2 regions of the Xylocopilactobacillus apicola genome follow, and region 1 is predicted to be linked to the other one. Evidence: riboswitches for the same ligand, from Rfam matches in the RefSeq annotation. Region 1 holds a riboswitch; the other holds the start of a gene.
What was found. Region 1 has a riboswitch for lysine ahead of R8495_RS02025 (aspartate kinase). Riboswitches for the same ligand answer to the same signal wherever they lie in the genome.

Region 1 (11,536 bases):
TCCTTCGTTAAATTGTAATAATTTGATTTCTTATAAACTGCCTGGACATACTTCGGAGCATCACTGTCAAGCACTCCATCAATATAGATACTCCTCATAGCTTCTAGATTATCTCTACTAACGGGATCTTCGACATTGATAATCGGTTTATGCAACTCGAACGTCACAATTGTAATGAGTCGTTTCACCCCGTCAACCGCATCTTCACCAGTTAGATGAAATTGATGAATCGCTTTGTCATCATCAAATTCATTATAATCTAAAATACAGATCTGAATTGCAGGCTCGAGCCCACTATACTTGTTGTTAGGCTCCCGCATCTTCTCTTTGTTACCGTAATTATAACCGTAGACATCTAAGATGTATAGCATGATCCGTTCTAGAAAATAGTTCGTCTTGCGAACTTGCATCTCCAAAGTCAACATCGTCTGATTATTTATTTCCATTAGAATATCAACTATTCGAGTCTTAGATGCAGCTTTTTTCTTGACCTCTTCTTCTTTTGAATGTCGAATTGAAAAAATCTTGGTTGGATCGAGATATGTAACCTCGTTAACCTCAATCCCAATCAAGTCATGAACGAATTCCTTAAAAATCCAGGAATTTTCCTTGCGCCCAAAAATGATCTTAAAAATTTTATCATTCTTGGGCAATAATCTTTGTTTCATTGATGAAACTCCCTTATTTATTATCGAGGCATCAACCCCTGCATAATAAATTACGCGAAAATTCCACAAATGTTTAAAATAAAGAAAAATTCCTCTCTTTTAAATTTCACTTATTATCTTAGTTCGATTTAACATCAGGGAACTGGATACAACTGAAATCGAGCTTAAAGCCATTGCCAGACCTGCTAATTCTGGACTAAGAGTTAACCCGATCCCAACAAAAAAACCAGCAGCAATTGGGATGCCAATTGCATTATAGATAAATGCCCAAAAAAGATTGAGCTTAATTCGGTTGAAAGTTTTTTTACTAAGTTCAAGAGCTTCAACAACGCCCCATAAATCATTTTTAACCAGGACAATGCCACCTGATTCAATAGCAATATCCGTTCCTGCGCCCATCGCAATTCCGACGTTAGCGATCGTTAAGGCAGGTGCATCGTTAATTCCGTCCCCCACAAAGGCGACTGGTCCATCCTGCTCAAGCTCTTGTACTTTTTTGGCTTTATCTTCTGGCATTACATCAGCTAATACCTGGTCAATTCCAACTTGTTTAGCGATTGCATTTGCGACCCGTTGATGGTCCCCCGTTAACATCACCGTTTTGAGACCCTGTTTCTTTAAAGCCTTAATTGCCCGCGCTGAACTTGGTTTTGGCGCATCCTGGATTGCAATTAAGCCTTTAACTTTTGCTTCTGTGCCAACAATAACAACCGTTTTTGCTTCATCTTGCAGCTTTTTCATTTGGTTTTGAATTTCTGAATCAAGAGACTGATCTGAAAATAGTTTTTCATTTCCGACTTTGACCATTTCACCGTTCACGTGCCCGATCACGCCTTCACCAGCAATTGCTTGAAAATCAGTGACCGCTTGACTCTTTATTTTCATTTCCTGCGCTTTTTGCATAATTGCGTCAGCGAGCGGATGTTCAGAATCTGCTTCTAAAGCAGAAGCCAGACTTAAAACTTCTTGAGTTGAACCAATTATGTCAGTGACCTCCGGCTTACCATTGGTGATCGTTCCAGTTTTATCAAAAACTACTGTTTTAATGTTATCAGCAGCTTCTAAGACCTCGCCATTTTTAATTAGAACACCCATTTTGGCACTGCGTCCCGTTCCAACCATTAACGCAGTCGGCGTTGCAAGCCCCAAGGCGCAAGGACATGCGATTACGACGACCGAAACAGCAAACATCATCGCTCGCTCTAATGGACTGCCAATTACAACGTACCATGCTACAAAAGTAATAATCGCCAAGATCAAAACTATTGGTACAAAAATATTTGAGACTTGATCAGTTGTCTTTTGAATTGGTGCCCGGCTTGTTTGAGCTTTTTTGACTGTCTCCACAATCTGAGCCAACATTGTTTCACTGCCAACCTTTTCAGCGCGAAACAAAAAAGTACCATTTTTGTTGATTGTCGCACCAATGACTCGATCCCCAACATTTTTAGTAACTGGCATGCTTTCGCCGGTAACCATGGATTCATCGATCGTGGTCGAACCCTCAGTGATCACCCCATCAACTGCAATTTTTTGTCCCGGCTTAACCTGAATAATATCACCGGTCTGGACCTCAGCCAAAGGAACCTTCACAAATTGTCCAGCACGTACTACAGTGGCAAATTTTGCTTGAAGATCGAGTAACTTTTCTACTGCACTGGACGCGTTATGCCGCATTTTTTCTTCTAACACCTGTCCCAGCAAAACGAAAGTAATGATAAAAGCAGCACTCTCAAAGAAGACGCCCTGATGATTGATCATCGCATAGATACTATACAGATAAGCAACTACTGTTCCAATTGCAACCAAGGTATCCATATTGGCGTGATGGTTTTTAAAAGCAGCCCAAGCGCTGTGTAAAAAAGGACGCGCCGAAACTAACATAATTGCCGTAGTTAAAACTAAAGATAACCAATCGCCACCCGGGAGCATCCAGCCAAAAGGCATTCCAACCATGTTAATCAACATCGGAATTGTCGCAATCAACGAAAAAATAAAACGACTTTTGATACTCATTTAACGATGACTTTCCCGTGAAACATGCCCATCCCACAGCTAAAATTAAACTCTCCAGTTTGATCAGTATTAATGTTAATCGTCTTTTCAGACCCAACGGGCAGATCAATTTGAAAATTTAAATCTTTGGACTGAACCTGTCTTAAACAAACAGAAGAATCTTCTTGAACGAAAGTTATTTCTGCTGGATCACTTCGATGAAATTCAATTGTATCTGGTTTATAACCTTTATTGATAAGAATTTTTGCTTTTTGCATTTTGAAGCCTCCTACTCAACTACAACTTTGCCGTGGAACATGTCCATCCCGCAAGTATATTGATAAACTCCCGGCTTACTGGTATCAATTTTGACTTCATGAACTTCATTTTCTGGCAAAAATTCATTAATCCCCCAATCAGGAAAAACAACCTGATCTAGACAACTTGAAGGATCTTTACGATTAAAAGTGATTTCTGCGGGTTCACCTTGTTTAACCACAACCGTACTTGGCTTATAGCCTCCATCAACTACCACTTCAACGTTTTGCAGATGATCCTTTGTTTCTTTTGCATTGACAGCAATCTCTTTTCTAGGTGCAAAGAACCACCAACCAATAAAGCCGATTAACAATAATGAAATAATTAAAACTGCCACCTTAATCATCTTCGCCTCCTATTGTTTACAACTGTAGATTTATTTCAAGTATACCTCTTGTATCTACAATTGTAAACTAATGCCAGTTTATTTTGCTGTACAATAAAATCATGGAAGCTGACGAATTAATCCGTGCTTATTTTAGCGCTTGGGAGCAACACAAATTTGCCCCTGCCGAAAAATATTTCACCGCCGATATAAAATATCGCGAATGCTACGGACCAGTGTATGAAGGGCTTGAAGAAGTTCAGCTCTGGATGAACAAAATGAAAGAACGGCAAGTTGTCCTCGCCTGGAAAATCAAGCGAATTTTGCCAGTTAATGATTCAATCAGAGTCGTTGAATGGTATTTTCATGCGCGCGAAGATTCGGAATACGATTTCGACGGCGTCTCGATCATAGAATTCGAGCATGGAAAAATGAAAAAAGTCAGTGAATATGAAGCAAAGCATCAAACTTATCGCCCATTGAAGCCTTTAACAGATTAGCTTTGATAGTTCAGTTATTGACAAACAAAATTATTTCGGTTACAATTAAAAGAATTTGATAGCGCTTTCTTTTTTGCGATGTAATCGGAGGAACCAAAAATGGATCTAAGTATCATCATTATTAGTAATAATTGCCAAGATTATCTTAAAAAATGTTTAAATAGTATTTATCATCAAAATGGTGATTATGAAACTTTAACCAACGTCGAAGTTATCATTTCTGTTTTAAATAACCAGGAAATAACGTTTCAATGGATTGATGACCATAACAAATCCAAAATAAAAACTACAATTGTTACTGATCAGGCCAAAGATTTTAACCGTTCCCGCGCCAGAAACCTCGGACTCTCAAAGGCTATTGGCAAGAAAGTCCTTTTCCTAGATTGTGATGTGATGATCAATCCAGATTTTGTGAAAAACTTTCTGAAAAAAATCGACGATAACGTCATTGGCATCCACTATTTGTACGGCTACAAGGTTCAAAATGACGATGAATTAGCTGCCTTGATTAAAAGACCTAATCCATTCCAAAACCTTGACTTCTCTTGCAAAGATTTACTTGATTACCGTGAACCTGAATATGAATTACATACAGATGATGTAAACAAGTCCTTAACTCCATGGTCTTTTGCTTGGGGTAGTGTCTTATCCGTTAATCGTGAGACCGCTAATTCCATAAATGGATTCGACGAAAATTTTACTGATTGGGGAATTGAAGACACCGATTTCTCTCTTCGATTATTTAAATTGGGCCAAAAATTTGTTGTCGATCGTGATTCTTTTGGTCTTCATATTCCTCACGTTTCACAAGTCAACAGCCCTTCAACAACAAGTAACAAAAAACTTTTTTTCCAGAAATTTCCTAGCTTCGCAACAGAATTGACGCTTTTTTATCCCACTTTTCTGATTGATAAAATCGTGAGTGAAATAACTCAATGCTACTTGTTCAATACTAATTTAAATGACGAAATAATAAACGAAATTAATCAACAAATTGAACCTTTTCAAAAAAGTTTGGCCCTCGGAGTCCGTCTTGACTGTGAAGTTAAATCACTAAATTTCAATACTTTTTTTATTGTTGATCCTCATGAAAAGCGTTACAAAAAGCAGGTTTACAACAAAACGATTATCAATGCGGTCGGCTTATTATCAGATTATGCCGATAACGAATTCGATGTTGCCTACATTTTTGACTCTCTCCAGTTTTTACCTGCCACGATTTATCGAAAAATTTTGAACGAAATGTGGCGAATTTCTAAGAGGGTAATTGAAACTAAGCTAATTTCAAGCTTTGGCCCCTACCAAAAAACAATTTAATTTTAAAATAGGACTTGATTTAAAACTCAATTAATAATATGATTCATGGTATCAAAAGAGGTTGCAACCAACATTAGTAACCTGATGAGCTTGTGCAGGGCTTAGATTCAGGTCAAAGGGGCGGTTGCCGAAGCGTTAATCAATGCACTGATTAATTAGCTGGGTCGTAATTGAACAAGTTACGAACTGTCGCAGAAATATTTTGCGGAGCGCTTTGGGCAGATTAATTTTTAAATCCGGGCGTGAACTCTTTCGATTCAAAGGGTTCTTTTTTTTATTAATTTTAAGAAGAGGTTTTAAATGAAAGTTGTTAAATTCGGCGGAAGTTCGTTAGCATCCGGCGCCCAATTTCAAAAAGTCATCGAGATCATAAATGCAGATCCTGATCGACGCGTTGTCGTCGTATCTGCTCCGGGAAAGCGTAATGACGCTGACACCAAGGTGACAGATTTATTAATTAAATATGCCAAACACCCAGACCGCAAAACAATTGTCGAAGAAATCTGGGCGCGCTATCAAGAAATTGCTGATTTTTTCCAAGTTCCCGCAGAACTTCTGCAACCTTTAAAATCAGAATTAGAAAACTTGCCGCAGCAGAATTATTCAAATAGCGATTTCTTACTCGCGGCATTCAAAGCTCATGGTGAGAAAATTAATGCTCAGCTTTTGACAATCATCTTACAGGAACAAAATAAACCCGCTGAGTTTTTCGATCCTGAAAAATCAGGCCTCATCGTGACTAATAATCCGCATGACGCCCACGTCTTGCCCCAAACTTATGATCGGCTCGCAGATTTTCAAAACCCAAATAAAATTTTGGTCGTTCCTGGCTTCTATGGTCGAAGTGAGGACGGGGAAATCGCAACCTTCTCACGTGGTGGCTCTGATATTACTGGAGCAATCATGGCCAAAGGCCTGCACGCCGATTTATATGAGAACTTTACCGATGTGGATGCAGTATTTGCAGTTAATCCCCAGCTCGTCAAAAATCCAATTCCCATCAAGTTGATGACGTACCGTGAACTCAGAGAACTATCTTATACCGGTTTTTCTGTTTTTCACGACGAAGCTTTGATCCCGACAATTGAAGCGCAAATTCCTATCAATGTAAAAAATACCAATCATCCAGATTTACCGGGCACCCTCGTCGTCCCTGAAAAAGATTTTAAGCCTCAGCACACCATTACCGGAGTCGCAAGTTCTAAGCACTTTTCAGCACTTTACCTTCATCGTTACATGTTGAATAAAGAGGTCGGTTTTACGTTAAAACTTTTAGAAATTTTCTACAAATACAACATCTCGTACGAACACATGCCTTCAGGAATTGACGATTTGACAGTAATTTTTGATCAAAATCAATTCAATGGAGATCTCCGAGAACAAATGTGTGAGGAGATTCGCGCAACCCTTGGTCCCGATCGACTAGAATGGATCGATGACTACGCTATTATCATGGTCGTTGGCGAAGGCATGCGCAATAAAATCGGCGTCTTAAAGCGAATTGTCGATCCGCTGGCGCAAGCAAACATTGGAATTCACATGATCAACCAAGGCGCTTCCAGAATCTCAATTATGCTGGGAACCAAGCAGGCAGACGCCTCAACAGCTGTTAAGAAAATCTATCAACAATTTTTTGAATCAAAGGAGTAAAATATGGTCCAAATCCAAAAAGTTCATGGATCAGGAAATTCTTTTTTCCTGCTCGATCAAACTATCCTCAAGCAACCACTAACACAAACTCAACTAATCGACCTCGCTAAAGATTTAACCAGAAATGTTCTAGGCGGCGCTGATGGTCTCCTTGTCGTAAGTCCCAGCACTCATCCAGGCGCTTTAGGAAAAATGCAGGTAATTAACGCTGATGGTTCCATTGCTTCAATGTGCGGTAATGGATTGCGCACTGTAGCTCGCTATTTAGCCGACAAATTTCATGAGGATCAATTTCTAGTCGAGACCGCTAACGCCGATCTTCAAGTCAAAAAGGAACCTGACTGGGCACCTGATGTCCATTGCATGAGCGTGGAAATTAGCCCAGTTAGTTTTGAACGAACTACACTCCCTTTTGATAATCTCGACTGCGAGCAACTAATCAATGCCGAGGTCACCGATTTTGCGCCAGATCTTAAATTTAGTGCAATCGCCGTGCCAAATCCTCATCTAATTAGCTTTGTCGATCAAAATATACTAGATAGCGACCTGCTGAAAAATCTCGGCACCAAATTAAACAGCCCAAACCCTTACTTTCCAGAAGGTGTGAACGTCAATTTTGCCAAAATTATTGATGAACGGCACCTTTTCGTCCAAACTTTCGAGCGCGGCGTCGGATTTACGAACGCATGCGGGACTGGGATGTCAGCGACTAGCTTAGCTTTTGCACTGAACTATCCTGAATATGATGCTTTTAACAAACTCCTAACTATCACCAATCCGGGCGGTTTTGTTCAGACTCGCGTGCATAATGACGAGCAGCAATACTGGATGGAATTGATCGGAAACGCCACGATTACGCACATTCTTGACCTCGAACTGCCAAATTACCAGAAGATTAAAGTCCAGGAAACATCAGAAGACGCTGCGTACCAAAAATTTATTAAATAAAAAAATGCTGATCGAATTGATCAACACTTTTTTATTTAAGGTATTGAATTAACAAGCGTAAACGTAACGGTTCCCTGATATTGTCCAGCTTCAGGGATATCTGTCGCTCGAGCTTTAAAAAGAAGATTCCAATTTAAATTCAAAATATCTTGATAGCTACTGCCACCTGATCCACTATATATAGAGCACGCCGTCGCATTCAAAGGATAATTAATCCCCCCGCTTTGATAAATTAGCGGATTTCCCTTAATCACCTTTGTTGAAGCTGTTTTGCTTAATGGTCCCGCCTTAGCTTCCAGTCGCCAAGTTTTGCCACTGCGGTCATTACGATTATCAGTAATATTAATCGTTTGATTAGGACTCTTGTATTCATGATTTCTAATCGAACCTCGGTGATTTCCAAAATCTATATTAGTTGAAGCAGCAAGCGTCTGTCTGCCTAATTGATACCAGACGTAAGTTCGCTTATCCGTGCGGGTAGCCGAATCGGCAATTATTTGATTCGCTGAGCTCACCGCCCCTTTCGGGTCATGAGCTGATCCACCTGAACCGATTTCTTGCCATTTTGTATCAGTCGCGTAATAGTTCTTTTGAGGATTAGTGATATTATCGGGATCATCAAGTTTACTGATCTCGGTTCCTGCCCCTGGATCAACTAGCCCCACGGTTCCGTAACTAAAAGTTAACTTCGTATTAGGCCCAAGCGTTAACTTCCAAAGTTTCGGGGTATTTAGCAGCATGTTACCAACACTTCCAATATAACTATCCCATAATACATCAGGAACTTGGGTCAAATCAAAACTGCTTAAATCAAGCGTTGTAAGCGATAAACAGTCTTTAAACATTCTGTATATTCGCTGCACTTTAGAGGTGTTAAATCCACTCACATCAATTTTGACTAATTTTTCGCAATCTTCAAACATCCAATCCATCTTGGTAACGTTACTGGTATCAAATCCACTCACATCAAGCTTTGTGAGTGCACGACAATTATTAAACATTGCTTCCATTGAAGTCGCTTTTGATGTAATAAAATTTGTGAGGTCCAAAGCTTTTAATACAAAGCAAGCTTCAAAAGCTCGAGTAAAATCAGTCACATTTTTAGTGGTAAAATTGGCTCCCAACTTTAAATCCGTCATCGATGTACAGAAAAGAAAAGTTCCATCCATCGAAGTATTTTGCCCAGTATCAAAGCTAGTAAGATCCAAAGACTTTAAGCTTGTATTATGACTGAACATGTATTTCATACTGGTCATCTGACTTGTTTCGAAGTTCGTCAGCCCTTCGATTTCCACTAAATTATTGCAATCAGCAAACATACCACAAGCAGATCCTTTAATTGCAACTCCTGGTTTAATAACTGTTTTAGTAATTTGATCCCGATATTGATACCATGGCCAGATATTATATTGTTGGTCATGATTCCAAACATCAACTGTTGTACCAATTGAATCACCTGCTGCATCCAGATCATGCGGATAAATTGTCAAAACCCCGCTGTCATAAGTCCACCAAACGGTATCCCACACATAGGTTTCTTGGGGTGCACCATTTTTATATTTATCGACTAAGTCACTGGCCGTAATTGAAGATCCACGTGGTGCACTAACTGTACCACTGGCTACAGCTTGCCACTTAGTCGTTGGATTGGCGTTAGTATTGCCTGGTGCATCCATAATATTACTAATGTTTTCTGGAAATCTCGTGTTCGGTCCTAATGTTAGCTGAGATAGCTTGGTGGCTCCATCTAAAATGTAACGTGTCTGGAGAGCCGTGCGCATATCTAATTTACTCAAATCCAAAACTTCTAGGTTGCTACAATTTTGAAAAATCTGGCTAAAGTCTTGGGCTTGTGCTGTCCCAAGATTCTCCAGCCCAGCTACGGTCTTCAAGTTCGTCATCCCGCTAAACATATTTCTCAAAGACTTAGTGGTCACATCTGGATTAATTGAGATTTTCTCGACCTCAGTCCGCCTAGAATCCCATGGCCAATCAGCGGGACCGGTCGGATTCAAATCGATATTATGTTTATAAATGTTCAGGGTCTTTTGCGGATCGATGTACCACCAGTTTTGATACCAAACATACGTCCGACGGTCAGTCCGAGTTTGCGATTCGGTTAAAATTTCATTAGCAGTTTTCGTTGGACCCTTTGGATCGTGAACCGTTGCCCCTGGTGCTGTTCCCACTTCTTGCCAAAGCGGTACAGTCGCAAAGTAATCACCCGTTGGATCAGCGGGATCATTAATTACTGCACCAGATTTGGGATTCCCTAAGCCAATCGGATAAATAGCTGAAGGAATTATTTTCGTCTTGACCCCCAAGGTCAGTTGCCAGAGAGCTGTCGTACCATAAAACATATAGCCCATGTTCGTAACCGCCGAAGTATCAAAATTAGAAAGGTCAAGCTCTGGAATTTGGGTCGCACTTTGAAACATTGCGTGCATATTCCGAACTTTGCTGGTATTAAATGTTGAAACGTTTAGACTCTCAAGCGAGGTCGTCTGGTTAAACATAAACTTCATATCGGTCGCATTTGCCGTGTTGAAATTACTTAGGTCAAGGCTTTTCAATTTATAACAACGACAAAACATCGACATAAAACTCGTCGAACGGGACGTATCAAGGTTTGCTAAGCCCTCAATTGTTTCTAAATTAGTAAATTCATAGAAAAAGTGATCAAGCCGATCAGCCGTCGAAACCCCTGGTTTAATGACAGCTTTGGTAATGTTTCCCTTATACTGATTCCACGGCCACAGCCAGTACCATTCTGGCACATTACCATCCACGGCATATCCAATTGTATCGTTATAACTAAGTTCATGCTGGTAAATGGTTAAGGTTCCACTGTCGTACTTCCACCACAAGTATTCACTTAAATTAATATTTGTTGCTGTCGAAACATTATTATTGTTATCAACCGCCACAATGTGCAGGTATTTTCCAGCATGAGCAAGCCGCGTAAAATTCAGCGGCGTGCCTGGAGTCAAATTAAGATTAGTTACATTACCTGTTGCTGGATCCTTGTTCACCGCCGGTGTCGCTGCAGCACTATCATCAACACTATAGACATACCCTTTGATCCCGCTCATCACCGGGACTTTGATGATATCTGAATATTGAGAACCACTCGAAGTATCAGCTCGGTTACGATAATAGTAATCAGTTCCGTTATCTACCGCATCAATATTTAACGTTAAATTATCCTCCGACAGATTACTAGAACTCACCGTTGGAGCAATGGGAGCTGCCTGATCAGTAGCGGTAATATCTTTACCCGTCGTACCTGTATTAAGAGTTGAAGTATAGTAAATCATATTAAAAATAATCTGAGCTTCGGCAGAAGTACACTGCCCGCTTGAATGACCCGTCTGAATCTGCGCATAATTATTTTTTGAAACCAAGTACCAGTTGTTATCACCGATGTTTTGACCTGCCCCATCTTTAAGATAGGTAACAAAAGTATCCCCATCGCGCCAGTTCAGCGAATTTTCATCATACTTAAGCCAACGAATCGCACCTGAACCATACATATAATATGAGCACCAACTGTGCGACATCGGAACATCATAAATTTTCGTCGGATCCATCAAATATGGCTGTTTGGTCAATGATCCGGGAGTTGCGACTTTTATCTTAGTACTCCCGATCGGTCGATAAGAAGAAGAAACTTGTAATCCCAGCAATGGTGCAAAGCGATTAAAGTACGGATGAGAAGGCTCTCCTGGATATGGTAACCAGGTCACTGGATCATAATGAGCACCTTCAATTGTATCGTGCCCAAAAGTCACCGCTCTTCCCGTGTCACCAAAAGC
Region 2 (11,536 bases), 1.1 Mb from region 1:
AGCTCGAAATCAGTTAGACTTTCAATTAAGTCTGCACATTTTTGCCCCATTGAACCAGTTATTCCAGCAATAATTACTCTTTTTGTCATTTAATCTCCTTAAGTTCCTTAACTCCAAGTGCTCTAGCTAACTGCTCAATTTCATTCTCAGCTAGATCAACAATTGGCAAGCGACAGCCGCCACTGGCAAACCCTTGCGCATTAAGGACCGCTTTGACTGGGGATGGCGAAGGATAAAGAAATAATCCTTGCATCTTCAAAATCAAGTCACGCTGGATCGCACCAGCCCAGTCCGCCCGTCCATCAGCTAAAGTATCGTACATTTTACGCATCTGCTCGCCATAAACATGGCTTGCTACCGAGATAACACCTTTTGCACCAATGGATTTCGCTGCTAAGGACTGCGGATCTTCGCCCGTATAGACCAAAAAATCATCCGGCGTCTTCTCAATTAATTCAGCAAGATCTTCAAGGCTTGTACACTGTTTAACTCCTTTAATCAAAGGATTTTGCGCCAATTCAATAATTGTCTCGTTAGAAATCGTGATTCCAGTGCGTCCTGGAATGTTATAAATCATCAGCGGTAAATCACATTCATCAGTAATTGCCTTAAAATGAGCCTTAATTCCTCTTTGATCAGGTTTATTGTAATAGGGTGCGACCACCAAAGCGAGATCGATTCCTTTAATATTACTAACTTCTTTTGTAAAACTAACGGTTTGAGCGGTGTTGTTGCTGCCCGTTCCCGCAATTACGGGAACCCGCCCTTGAACAATTTCGGCAAATTTTTCGTAGAGTTCCAACTTTTCTGCATGAGTTAAAGTTGCCCCTTCCCCGGTCGTACCACCAATTACAAACCCGCGGCTACCAGTTTTTAGCAGATGCTCAGTTAGATCTTGAAGACCTGAGTAATCAATTTTGTCATCAGCCGTAAATGGGGTAATGATTGCCGTTAAAATATCTGCTGCTTGAAAATCAGTCATTTTGTTCTCCTTTTTTGTTCCATTCGATTGTTAAAAAATCCAATAAATGCCTCAACGCCTGCTTTTATCGCTGCTTCTTTAGGAGTAAAGGCGGCCGAATGCAGCTGAGAGTCATCTTCGACTCCCAGCCAACACATTGTTCCTGGGATTTTAGAAAGTAGATATCCAAAATCTTCCCCGGTCATCGCTGGCTCGGTCTCAACATAGTTTAGATCAGGATTTTTACTAACATAATTGATAAATTGCTCAGTTAAAATCGGATCATTTTCTACCGGCAGATATCCGCCCTGATTTAATTCCACCTTGACTTCGGCATTAAAGCTGGTGGCGATCCCCGCAGCTACTTGCTTAATCCGCTCATCAATTTTTAAAATCATTTTCTGGGTCAAACCGCGAATCGTACCTTCTAAATGAGCTTTACCCGCAATCACGTTACGAATGGTTCCCGCCGACATTCTCCCAATTGTAATTACGCCGCCTTCAATTGGATTAATACTACGAGAAACAATCGTTTGAATTTGATTAATCAGCTGAGCTGCTGCAACTACCATATCATTAGCCTCTTGCGGATAAGCAGCGTGCCCACCTTTTCCAATCAGATCGATATTTACTTCTGTCGTTCCCGCAAAAAGCGTCCCTAAGCGACACCCAATTGTCCCTGCCTGTAAATCTGGCGTTACATGCAAAGCATAAATTTCATCCGGCCGCCATTTATCAGTAAAAACCTTCTGTTCGTAGGCAAGCTTCCCGCCGTTCTCGCTTTCTTCAGCTGGCTGAAAGAAAAATATCAAATTATCGAGCGGTTGATACTCGCTATAATAGCTCAAAATTCCAAGTGCTACTGTCATATGGAGGTCATGCCCACAAGCATGCATGACGCCAGGATTTTTAGAAGCATAAGCTAAACCAGTCTGCTCAGTGACCGGAAGTGCATCGATATCTGTCCGATAACCGATTGTTTTTGTAGGCTCGGATCCGATAACTCTTACTAAAAGCGCCGTCGGAAGTTCGGGAATTGTTTTGAGTTCTAAGTATTTTTGATTAAGCTTTCCAATAACTTCTAACAAGTAGCGATGCGTATCAAATTCTTTTAGTGCTAGTTCTGGATTTTGGTGAAGGTGTCGCCTAATTTCAATTAATTCATTTTCGGTCAACACAGCCATTTTTATAACTTCCTCAAATCGGTTTCAATCCCCGTTTTACTTGCAGTTTTTTCGTCGATCTTCTTGATCACACGGGCTGGAACCCCAGCTACAACAGTTTTAGGTGCTACATCTTCAGTCACTACGGCACCTGCTGCCACTACAGCTTCTGCTCCCACTTCTACACCTTCAAGCACAACAGCGTTAGCACCAATTAGCGCTCCTGCTCCGATTTTAACTGGCTTAGCTGATGCTGGTTCAATGACCCCAGCGATTACGGCACCTGCTCCGACGTGAGCATTAGCGCCAACTACCGCGCGTCCTCCGAGCACTGCATTCATATCAATCATCGCTTTTGCTCCAACTTCGGCCCCGATATTAATAACTGCCCCCATCATAATCACTGCGTTATTACCAATTGACACTTGATCTCTAATCAGCGCCCCCGGTTCAATTCGAGCGTTGATCGTCTTTAGATCCAGAAGCGGAACTGCTGAGTTGCGAGCCCAATTGTCTACTTCATAATCAGTAATGCGCGTTTCTTCCTTTAGAAAAGGTGCCAACTGAGCCCAATCGCCAAAAACCACGCCTGACGAGGCTTCAACAAATGTTTTAACTCCTTTGGGCCAAGTTAGATTTTTTAAATCGCCTTTCACATAAACCTTAACTGGCGTCTGTTTCTTGGCCGAACCAATAAATTTAATAATTTCTTCTGCGGACATTTCTTTCAAGATTAAAGCTCCTTTTCCAAAAAACAATCGTTACTAACCAAATCATCATAAGTTTCTCTTTTAACAACAATCTGAGCGTACCCATTTTCACAAAAAACAACGGACGGACGCGGCACTCGATTATAATTAGATGCCATACTATACCCGTAGGCCCCTGTTTTCAAAATGGCAATAATATCACCTGGCTTCGTAGCAGGAAGTGATTGCTCATCGATCAAGATATCGCCTGATTCACAATATCGACCTGCTAAATGAACCTTTTCGACGGACGCTGCTGTCGGGTTGTTTGCGAGAACTGCTTCATATTTTGCTTGATAAAGAGCGGGGCGAATATTATCCCCCATTCCACCATTAACTGTGAGGTAATCAGTCATCCCAGGCAAATTTTTGCGCGATCCCACCGTATATAAACTATATCCGGCTGCCCCCACAATTGAACGGCCTGGTTCAATCCAAATCTCAGGTACTTTTAAATTTAACTGATCGCACTGAGCCTTTACCTCATCAACGATGGCACCCACAAAAACGTCGGGTGCTAAAACTTCATCTTCTTCAGTGTATCTAATCCCAAACCCCCCGCCAAGATTAATAACTTTGGGTTGATAATGGTCTTGAGCGTTCCATTGATTAATGAGCTTAAACAAATTTGCAACTTCCATTTGAAAACCCGCAACAGCTGAGATCTGGGAACCAATATGGGCATGCAATCCGATTAACTCCATTTGTGGATTAGCCTGCACTTTTTTTAAAGCCGAATGAGCCTGACCCGTTGTTATATCAAAGCCAAACTTGCTATCGGCCTGACCTGTCTGAATATATTCATGTGTATGAGCACTAACGTTTGGAGTCAATCGTAACATGACGCGGATATTTTTGTCCTGTTCGGCCAACACTTCTGATAAAAGCTCAATTTCATAAAAATTATCGAGAATGATTACTCCCACTTGATGTTCAACGGCCATCTCTAACTCCGCACGTGTTTTATTATTACCGTGAAAACTAATCTTATCCATTGGGAAATTTGCTTTAATTGCGGTGTAAAGCTCTCCGCCGGAAACAACATCGATATGGGCCTTTTCTTGGGCTACAACCTGATACATCGCAATGGCACTGAAAGCTTTACTGGCATAACTCACAACAGCTGGAAATTTTCGTTTGGCAAAAGCTTCCTTGAAAGCTCGAATTTGTGAACGAATCTGCGAAACGTCATATGCCACAAGCGGCGTGCCATATTCTAAAGCCAACTTTAGTGCGTCAACTCCACCAATCACCAAGTGACCTTCTTTGTTGGTAAAATATTTTTCATTTTCCATAATGCTGCTCCCTACTAAAAAAGAGGACCCTTTTTTGCTGCAGCAATCGAAAAGAGTCCTCAAATATTTTTCGCTTAAATCTTGTTTTTTAAAAGTTCAACAAAAGCGCTCCGCAAATTTTTTTGCGACAGTCCGTAATTTATTCAACTACAGCCCAGCTAATTAACCAGTGCAGTGATTAACGCTTCGGCAGCCTTCCCTTTCGCCTGGATCATAGCTCTTGCACGAGCTCCCCAAATGTTACTGATGTTGGTTGCAACCTCTTCGATAACATGAATCATATTATTAAATGAACATTAAATCAAGTCTTTTTTGAATATTAATGCAAATTAATTTAGAAACAAAGTAAAGCTTCCAAAGAAACCGTTTTAACTATATAATGTAAGCGGTAATTACTTTTTTGGGGGTAAAAAATGTTTTCATTTCTAAAACCGGCACCTGATGCAAAAGTGAAGGTTGCACCAGATAAAGTTGCCAATACTTATAAATGGCGCCAAATCGGTGTACTTGTTTCAATCCTTCTTGGATATGCTGGCTACACGGTCATTCGCCAAGTTTTCACAATCCAGCAACACGATATTATGAAAGTGTACCATTTCTCTACCGGACAAATTGGGATGATCCTCTCCTGCTTTGGACTCGGGTATGGAATCTCCAAATTATTTATGGGAGCGCTTAGCGACAAAAGCGATAGCAATCGATATCTAGCGACTGGCCTATTTCTTTCTTCGCTGATAAATTTTGCTTTTGGTGCCACTCGAAATTTCTATATAATGTGTTTTTTGATGCTAATCATGTCAATCGCTCAAGGAATGGGAGCCGGTGCATGCCAGAGAATTATTCAACTTTGGTGGAGTAAGAAACGGCGGGGAATTGTTTTTGCAGTTTGGGGTACTTCAAAAAGCTTCGGCGCAATTCTTTGCGTTTCCTTAGTTCAATTAGCGGCGTATTTATTCTCCAACTCGATCTCGATGGTCTTTTATGCAACTGGTGTTGTTGGAGTGGTGATGAGTCTAATTGTTTGGTTTGCTGGCTGTGACCGACCTGCTGCTGTGGGATTACCTAGCATCACCGAATACGCCCACGAAGAAGTCGTACTCGACAACGGTGAAAAAAATAATAACGAATTGACTAAGATGAATATTTTCCAGATCATCACGCACTACATCATTAACAACAAATTGGTCTGGGCGGTTACTTTGACCTCAATGTGTTTATACGTGGTCAGCTACGGAATTAACACTTGGATTCCTAGTTATTTAACGCAATTTAAAGGCTTCTCGCCAACAACTGCTAAATGGTTAGTCGGAATTGTCGGCGTTGCAACGATTCCTGGCGGTATAATTAGTGGCGTTTTATCAGATTTATTTAAAAATCGTCGTGCTGCCGTCTGCGTCGTCGGAATTCTCGGAGTCATTGCCTGCTTAATTCCTTACCTGTTAAGCACCAATCACACAGTAATTATTGTTGTTTTAATTTTAATGATGAACTTTCTAAGCGCGCCGATCATGCTAGTCGGGCTAATCATCAACGAAGTCGTCCCTAAATTTGCAGTTGGAACTTCGACGGGATTTATGGGATTCTTCCAATATTTAGGCGGTGAAATTGCCGCAACTGCGCTAGTAGGTCTACTAGTTGACAAATACGGTTGGGGCGCCAACATCACTGTTTTGTTCGTGGCCTCAGCGCTTGCCTTATGTTTGTCCATTTACATCATGATTACCGAGCGAAAATTAGATCGATCCTAAGAGCCATCGCCGAATGGCTTTTTTTATTTGTGCCTTTTTGCACTCCAATGCATCACGCTGACCGCAACAATTAAAATCACTGCAAAAAAGGTCATGATAATCAACTGCTGGTGATAATTCGTGGTTAAAGTTACAATCAGCGACAAGCCAAAAGACGAGCCAATTTGTTGGGCCATATTTAAAGTCCCCGAAGCAGCTCCTGCAATCTGCTCGTTGGTTCTCGCTACACTTGAAATCGTTAACGGTCCCATGATTAATCCTTGACCTAGACCGGTGAGCACCAATGGAAGTAAAAGACCGATCACGTAACCATTTTGAACGGGCAGGAAAATTCCAATAAACATTCCGGAAGCAAAAATTACCGCACCAATCAAGGATAAAAATGTATGATCCCATTTTTGCGCCAATTTATTCACCATTGAGGCCGTTAGAAACTGCAAAAGCATTTGGGGCAAAAATCCAAATGCCGCCATTAACGGAGTCCAATTAAGCACTTGTTGCATTACTTGAGGCGTCAAAAACAAATAAGAAGTCATCGCCGCCGTATCAGTAAATCTTGCCAGATAAGCGCTAGTTCGCTCTGAATCTGCGAATAAGCTTAAAGGCATCAGCGGATGAGCAGTTCGTTTTTCCTGGAACAAAAACAAAATCAAGAAAATTACCGCAGCGATTAAGAACCAAACTCCCTGTGCTTTGAGATTAATTCCCGCAATCAGCGAGGTTAGGCCCAAAACCGAAAGAAGCGTGCCGCCCCAATCCATTTTCTGACTTACCGTTTTACTTTGAGGAATTTTCAAGGACGTCAAAACCGCCAGAACCAATCCGAGCGGAAAGTTTAAGAAAAATCCCCAACGCCAAGAGGCATAACTGGCAATTAAGCCGCCAATTACCAAACCGACACTAGCTCCAATCCCAGTAGTGGCGCCGTAATAAGCAATCGCCTGACTCCGCCTTTTGCCTTGATAATTGTCCATCAACAAAGCAAGCGTCGTTGGGGCTAAAATTGCTGATCCTAAACCTTGAGCTGCCCGAGCAGCAATAATCATTGGCCCGCTTTGAGCCAGACCAACTAATAACGAACAAATACTAAAAATAGAAATTCCAATTAGAAAAATTCTTTTTCGCCCGAAAATATCGCCCATCCGGCCACCAAAGATAATGAATCCGCCGAATGTTAAAGCGTAAGCATTGGAAACCCAAGCGGTCATTTGCGAATCCAAATGTAACTCTTGCGCAATTTTCAAACTGCTCGTAAAAACTATCGAATTATCCAACAAGATTAAAAAATAACTAACCAAAATAATTGGTAAAATAATTCCAAATTTCTTTTCTTTCAAACTTTTACTCCTTTTTTTATTAAAAGGCTCAACGCCTTTTCTAATACCTTAATGGCTTAGAGAAAGTTTGAAAATTACTTAATCGGAATTGTAGTATGTTTTAAACGCATGCAAAAATATATCAAAAAAGCCTCCCGAAAGAGGCCAATTTTATAGGTCATTGCCATTAGAACGAATAACTTTTTGATACCAAGCAAAAGAATCTTTACGATACCGATCAAAGGTGCCATGTCCCTGATCGTCTTCATCAACATAAATGACGCCGTAGCGTTTTGACATCTGCGAAGTCGAAGCGCTGACCAGGTCAATAATCCCCCAAATTAGATAACCCATAACTTCAACTCCTTGGTCAACAGCTTTTCCAACTTCTTGAATGTGTTTACTCAGATAAGAAATCCGGTATGGATCGTGAATCGTTTGATCTTTTTCCAATTGATCCTGCGCCCCTAAGCCATTTTCGACGATAAAAAGCGGTAATTGATAACGATCGTACAACTCCAGTAAAGAAATTCTAATTCCAACAGGATCAATAGCCCAACCCCATTGCGAAGTTTCTAAATAAGGATTTTTGCCACCTTCAACAGTATTACCGCTTGTCATTTCAAGACCAGTCTCATCGGCCGCCGCAACCAAAGACATGTAGTAACTTAAAGAAATGAAATCGACTGTATTGGCAGCCAGAATCTGCAAATCATCTGGCTCCATGACTAATTTGATATTCTCTTTGGCAAAGTAATTCAAAATGAGTTTTGGATACTCGCCTTTTGCCTGAACGTCGGCACAGAAATAATTCATCGTATTTTTGTTAAAAGCAGCCAGTACATCTTCTGGACGACAAGTACTTGGGTAAGTTGTAATTTTAGTTAACATACAACCAACTTGGCTGTCAGGGATTAACTCGTGAGCTAATTTGGTAACCAAAGAAGAAGCTACAAATTGATGATGCAAAGCTTGGAAAATATCCTGATTTAAATTTTCGCTGCGATCGGGAATAATTCCACCAGAAGTGAAAGGATGCCGCATGATGCTGTCAATCTCGTTAAAAGTAATCCAGTATTTCACCTCAGGAAAACTTTCAAAGCAGATCTTGGCAAATTTCACGAAGTAATCAATGACTTTGCGGGAAACCCAGCCTTGACCGTTGACACTTAGATTTAAAGGCATCTCATAGTGAGACAGCGTCACAATCGGCTCAATTCCTTGCTCCTTTAGCGAATTAATTACCTCTTGGTAGAACTTAATCCCTGACTCGTTCGGCTCGTCCTCATCGCCGTTTGGAAAAATTCGCGACCAAGCAATTGACATTCTAAAAGCGTTAACACCCAATTCACCCAACAATTTGATGTCTTCGGGATAGCGATGATAAAAATCTATCCCTCTTCTTTTGGGACGGAGCTGATCAGTTTGGTCCGCGAGCGCCGCATTCACATCGTCAGATGTGAATTGGACCTGTTTTTGATAATTTACGCTCTGATCTTTTCCAAGCGCAACGTCAGACACAGCGAGCCCACGTCCATCAACATCCCAGGCTCCTTCAATTTGATTGGCGGCAGTTGCTCCGCCCCACCAAAAATCTTTTTTAAATGTCACTTTTTTCTCCTTTAAAATCATTTGTCTAAAATCGCTAAACTCTCTTTAGCGGTTTTTAGTTTAAAAGTGTAGTCAGTGACTTTTTGCTTCTCAGCTTCCACTAATTCTTGCGGCGCCTGGGATACAAATTTCTCATTCCCTAATTTCTTTTCTGCCCGCGTAATTTCTGCAGTAAAAGTTTTGATTTGTTTTTGAAGTTTCGCCCTTTCGACGTCTAAGTCCACCAAATCTTCCAACGGGATATAAACTTTAGCATGGGCTATAATTCCGATTTTAGCAAGATCCGGAGCAGCAACTTCTGAACCAATTTGAAGCTCTTTTGGGTTAACCAAGCGTTTAATGTACGGCAAGTTGTCGTTAAAAATTTCTTTTAAAGAATCATCTTCCGTCTTAATTAAAACCTCAATTGACCTCGATAACGGTGCGCCTGCTTCAGCCCGAATTCCTCTAATCACAGTAATTAATTCGATTACTGCCTGCATTTGATGCTTGGATTTTTGATCCATCAATTTTGCATCGGCTTCAGGATATTTAGCGACTACTAACGATTTGCCGTCATGAGTTGGCATACTGAGCCAAATTTTTTCAGTCACAAAAGGCATCAGTGGATGAACTAAGCGCAAAATCTGATCTAAAACGTAAGCTAACATTTGTTTTGTAGCCAGACTGCGCTTTGAATCTTCGCCATTTAGATCGGCTTTGCTAATTTCTAAGTACCAATCGCAAAAATCATGCCAGATAAAATCATAAATAGCGCGACCAGTTTCGCCATAATTAAACTGATCTAATTGAGTATTTACTTGTTCAATTGTTTCGTTTAGTCGAGTCAAAATCCAGCGATCAGCTAACGTTTGATCCGATTTATCGGGTAATTCAATTTTATCGATACCCTCTAAATTCATGATTACAAAACGACTCGCGTTCCAAAGTTTATTAATGAAATTCCAAGCCGCGTCCATCTTTTGATAATCAAAGCGCATATCTTGGCCGAGAGCCGTTCCGGTGATCAAAAACCATCTAAGCGCGTCGGCACCATAATGATCGATAACTTCCATCGGATCAATTCCGTTACCGAGCGACTTACTCATCTTGCGTCCCTGTTCATCACGAATTAGCCCATGCAAAACCACGTTTTTAAACGGCTTTTGACCCGTGAATTCGTACGATTGGAAGATCATCCGGGCAACCCAAAATGGAATGATGTCATAACCGGTTACCAAAGTATCAGTTGGAAAATAGCGTTTATAATCTGGACTTTCTTCATCTGGCCAACCAAGCGTACTAAACGGCCACAAAGCGCTAGAAAACCACGTATCCAAAACATCAGGATCTTGGTCCCAGTTTTCCAGATCTTTTGGCGGTTCTTCTCCTACATAAACCTCACCCGTTTCACGATGATACCAAGCAGGAATCCGATGCCCCCACCATAATTGGCGCGAAATAACCCAATCGTGGATATTTTCAAGCCAATTGACATATTGCTGCTTAAATCGTTCAGGCCAAAATTCAACCTGATCTTGCGCCTTCAAAGCTTGCTTAGCAAGCGGCTCCATTTTTACAAACCATTGAGTTGAAAGACGGGCTTCAACTTGCACCTTCGTCCGCTCAGAATGACCCACCGAGTGAACGATCGGCTCTGTTTTCAGCAAATAACCTTGATCTGATAAATCTTTAGCAATTGCCTCACGAGCTTTAAACCGGTCCAACCCTTGATATTTACCGGCGTTTTCGTTCATTGTCGCATCTTCATTCATTGTGTTGATTCGCTTTAAATTATGACGATTTCCTACCAAGAAATCATTCGGGTCATGTGCAGGCGTAATTTTAACCAAACCGGTCCCAAATTCGGGATCGACGTACTCATCGGCAATGATCGGAATCTCTCGGTTAGCTAATGGCAGGAGAACTTTTTTGCCAACCAAATCAGAATATCTCTGATCATTTGGATTGACGGCAATTGCAGTATCCCCCATCATCGTCTCCGGCCGAGTTGTTGCAATTTCAATATAGTCTTTGCCATTAAATTTAACTCCATCAAGCAACGGATAGGAAACGTAATAAAAAGCTCCTGGATCATCTTGGTGAATTACTTCAATGTCCGAAAGTGCAGTCTTAGCCTCAGGATCCCAGTTAATAATATATTCGCCCCGATAAATTAAACCTTTTTTGTAAAGGTCGACGAACACTTTTTTGACTGCATCGGATAATCCTTGATCCAACGTGAAGCGTTCTCTAGAATAATCCAGCGAAAGACCAAGCTTTGCCCATTGGTCCTTAATGGTTGCAGCAAAATCATCTTTCCACTCCCAAACCTTTTCAATAAATTTCTCTCGCCCAAGATCATAGCGTGAGAGGCCCTGTTCACTGAGCTTGGCTTCGACTTTAATTTGCGTTGCAATCCCCGCATGATCCATCCCTGGTAACCACAAAGTATCATAGCCTTGCATTCGCTTATGCCGAATTAAAATATCTTGTAAAGTCGTATCCCAAGCATGACCTAAATGTAATTTTCCTGTAACATTTGGTGGTGGAATTACGATTGAATACGGTTGAGCTTTTTCATCACCGCTCGGTTTAAAAAGATCTTCTGTCAACCATTCTTGATAACGACATTTTTCAACTTCTTTAGGATCATACTTCTTCGCCATTTCCTTCATTGTTTTTACCATCCTTTCTAAAAAAAATCCCGCCCT

Region 2: linked by a shared signal. The riboswitch ahead of lysA (diaminopimelate decarboxylase) and the one ahead of R8495_RS02025 (aspartate kinase) in region 1 are both predicted to bind lysine.

The regions. Positions count from the first base shown of each region.
Region 1 covers NZ_AP026802.1:393,529-405,064, reverse strand. Annotated here, with positions in the region: gene R8495_RS02055 (Rpn family recombination-promoting nuclease/putative transposase) at 1-668, opposite strand, end outside; gene R8495_RS02050 (copper-translocating P-type ATPase) at 768-2,684, opposite strand; gene R8495_RS02045 (cupredoxin domain-containing protein) at 2,681-2,941, opposite strand; gene R8495_RS02040 (cupredoxin domain-containing protein) at 2,953-3,327, opposite strand; gene R8495_RS02035 (nuclear transport factor 2 family protein) at 3,411-3,806, shown strand; gene R8495_RS02030 (glycosyltransferase family 2 protein) at 3,906-5,123, shown strand; lysine riboswitch at 5,171-5,346, shown strand; gene R8495_RS02025 (aspartate kinase) at 5,424-6,773, shown strand; gene dapF (diaminopimelate epimerase) at 6,777-7,721, shown strand; gene R8495_RS02015 (BspA family leucine-rich repeat surface protein) at 7,757-11,536, opposite strand, start outside.
Region 2 covers NZ_AP026802.1:1,575,428-1,586,963, forward strand. Annotated here, with positions in the region: gene dapB (4-hydroxy-tetrahydrodipicolinate reductase) at 1-89, opposite strand, end outside; gene dapA (4-hydroxy-tetrahydrodipicolinate synthase) at 86-982, opposite strand; gene R8495_RS07695 (N-acetyldiaminopimelate deacetylase) at 979-2,145, opposite strand; gene dapD (2,3,4,5-tetrahydropyridine-2,6-dicarboxylate N-acetyltransferase) at 2,148-2,855, opposite strand; gene lysA (diaminopimelate decarboxylase) at 2,858-4,168, opposite strand; lysine riboswitch at 4,264-4,441, opposite strand; gene R8495_RS07710 (MFS transporter) at 4,582-5,916, shown strand; gene R8495_RS07715 (MFS transporter) at 5,940-7,253, opposite strand; gene R8495_RS07720 (glycoside hydrolase family 1 protein) at 7,404-8,864, opposite strand; gene R8495_RS07725 (valine--tRNA ligase) at 8,861-11,500, opposite strand.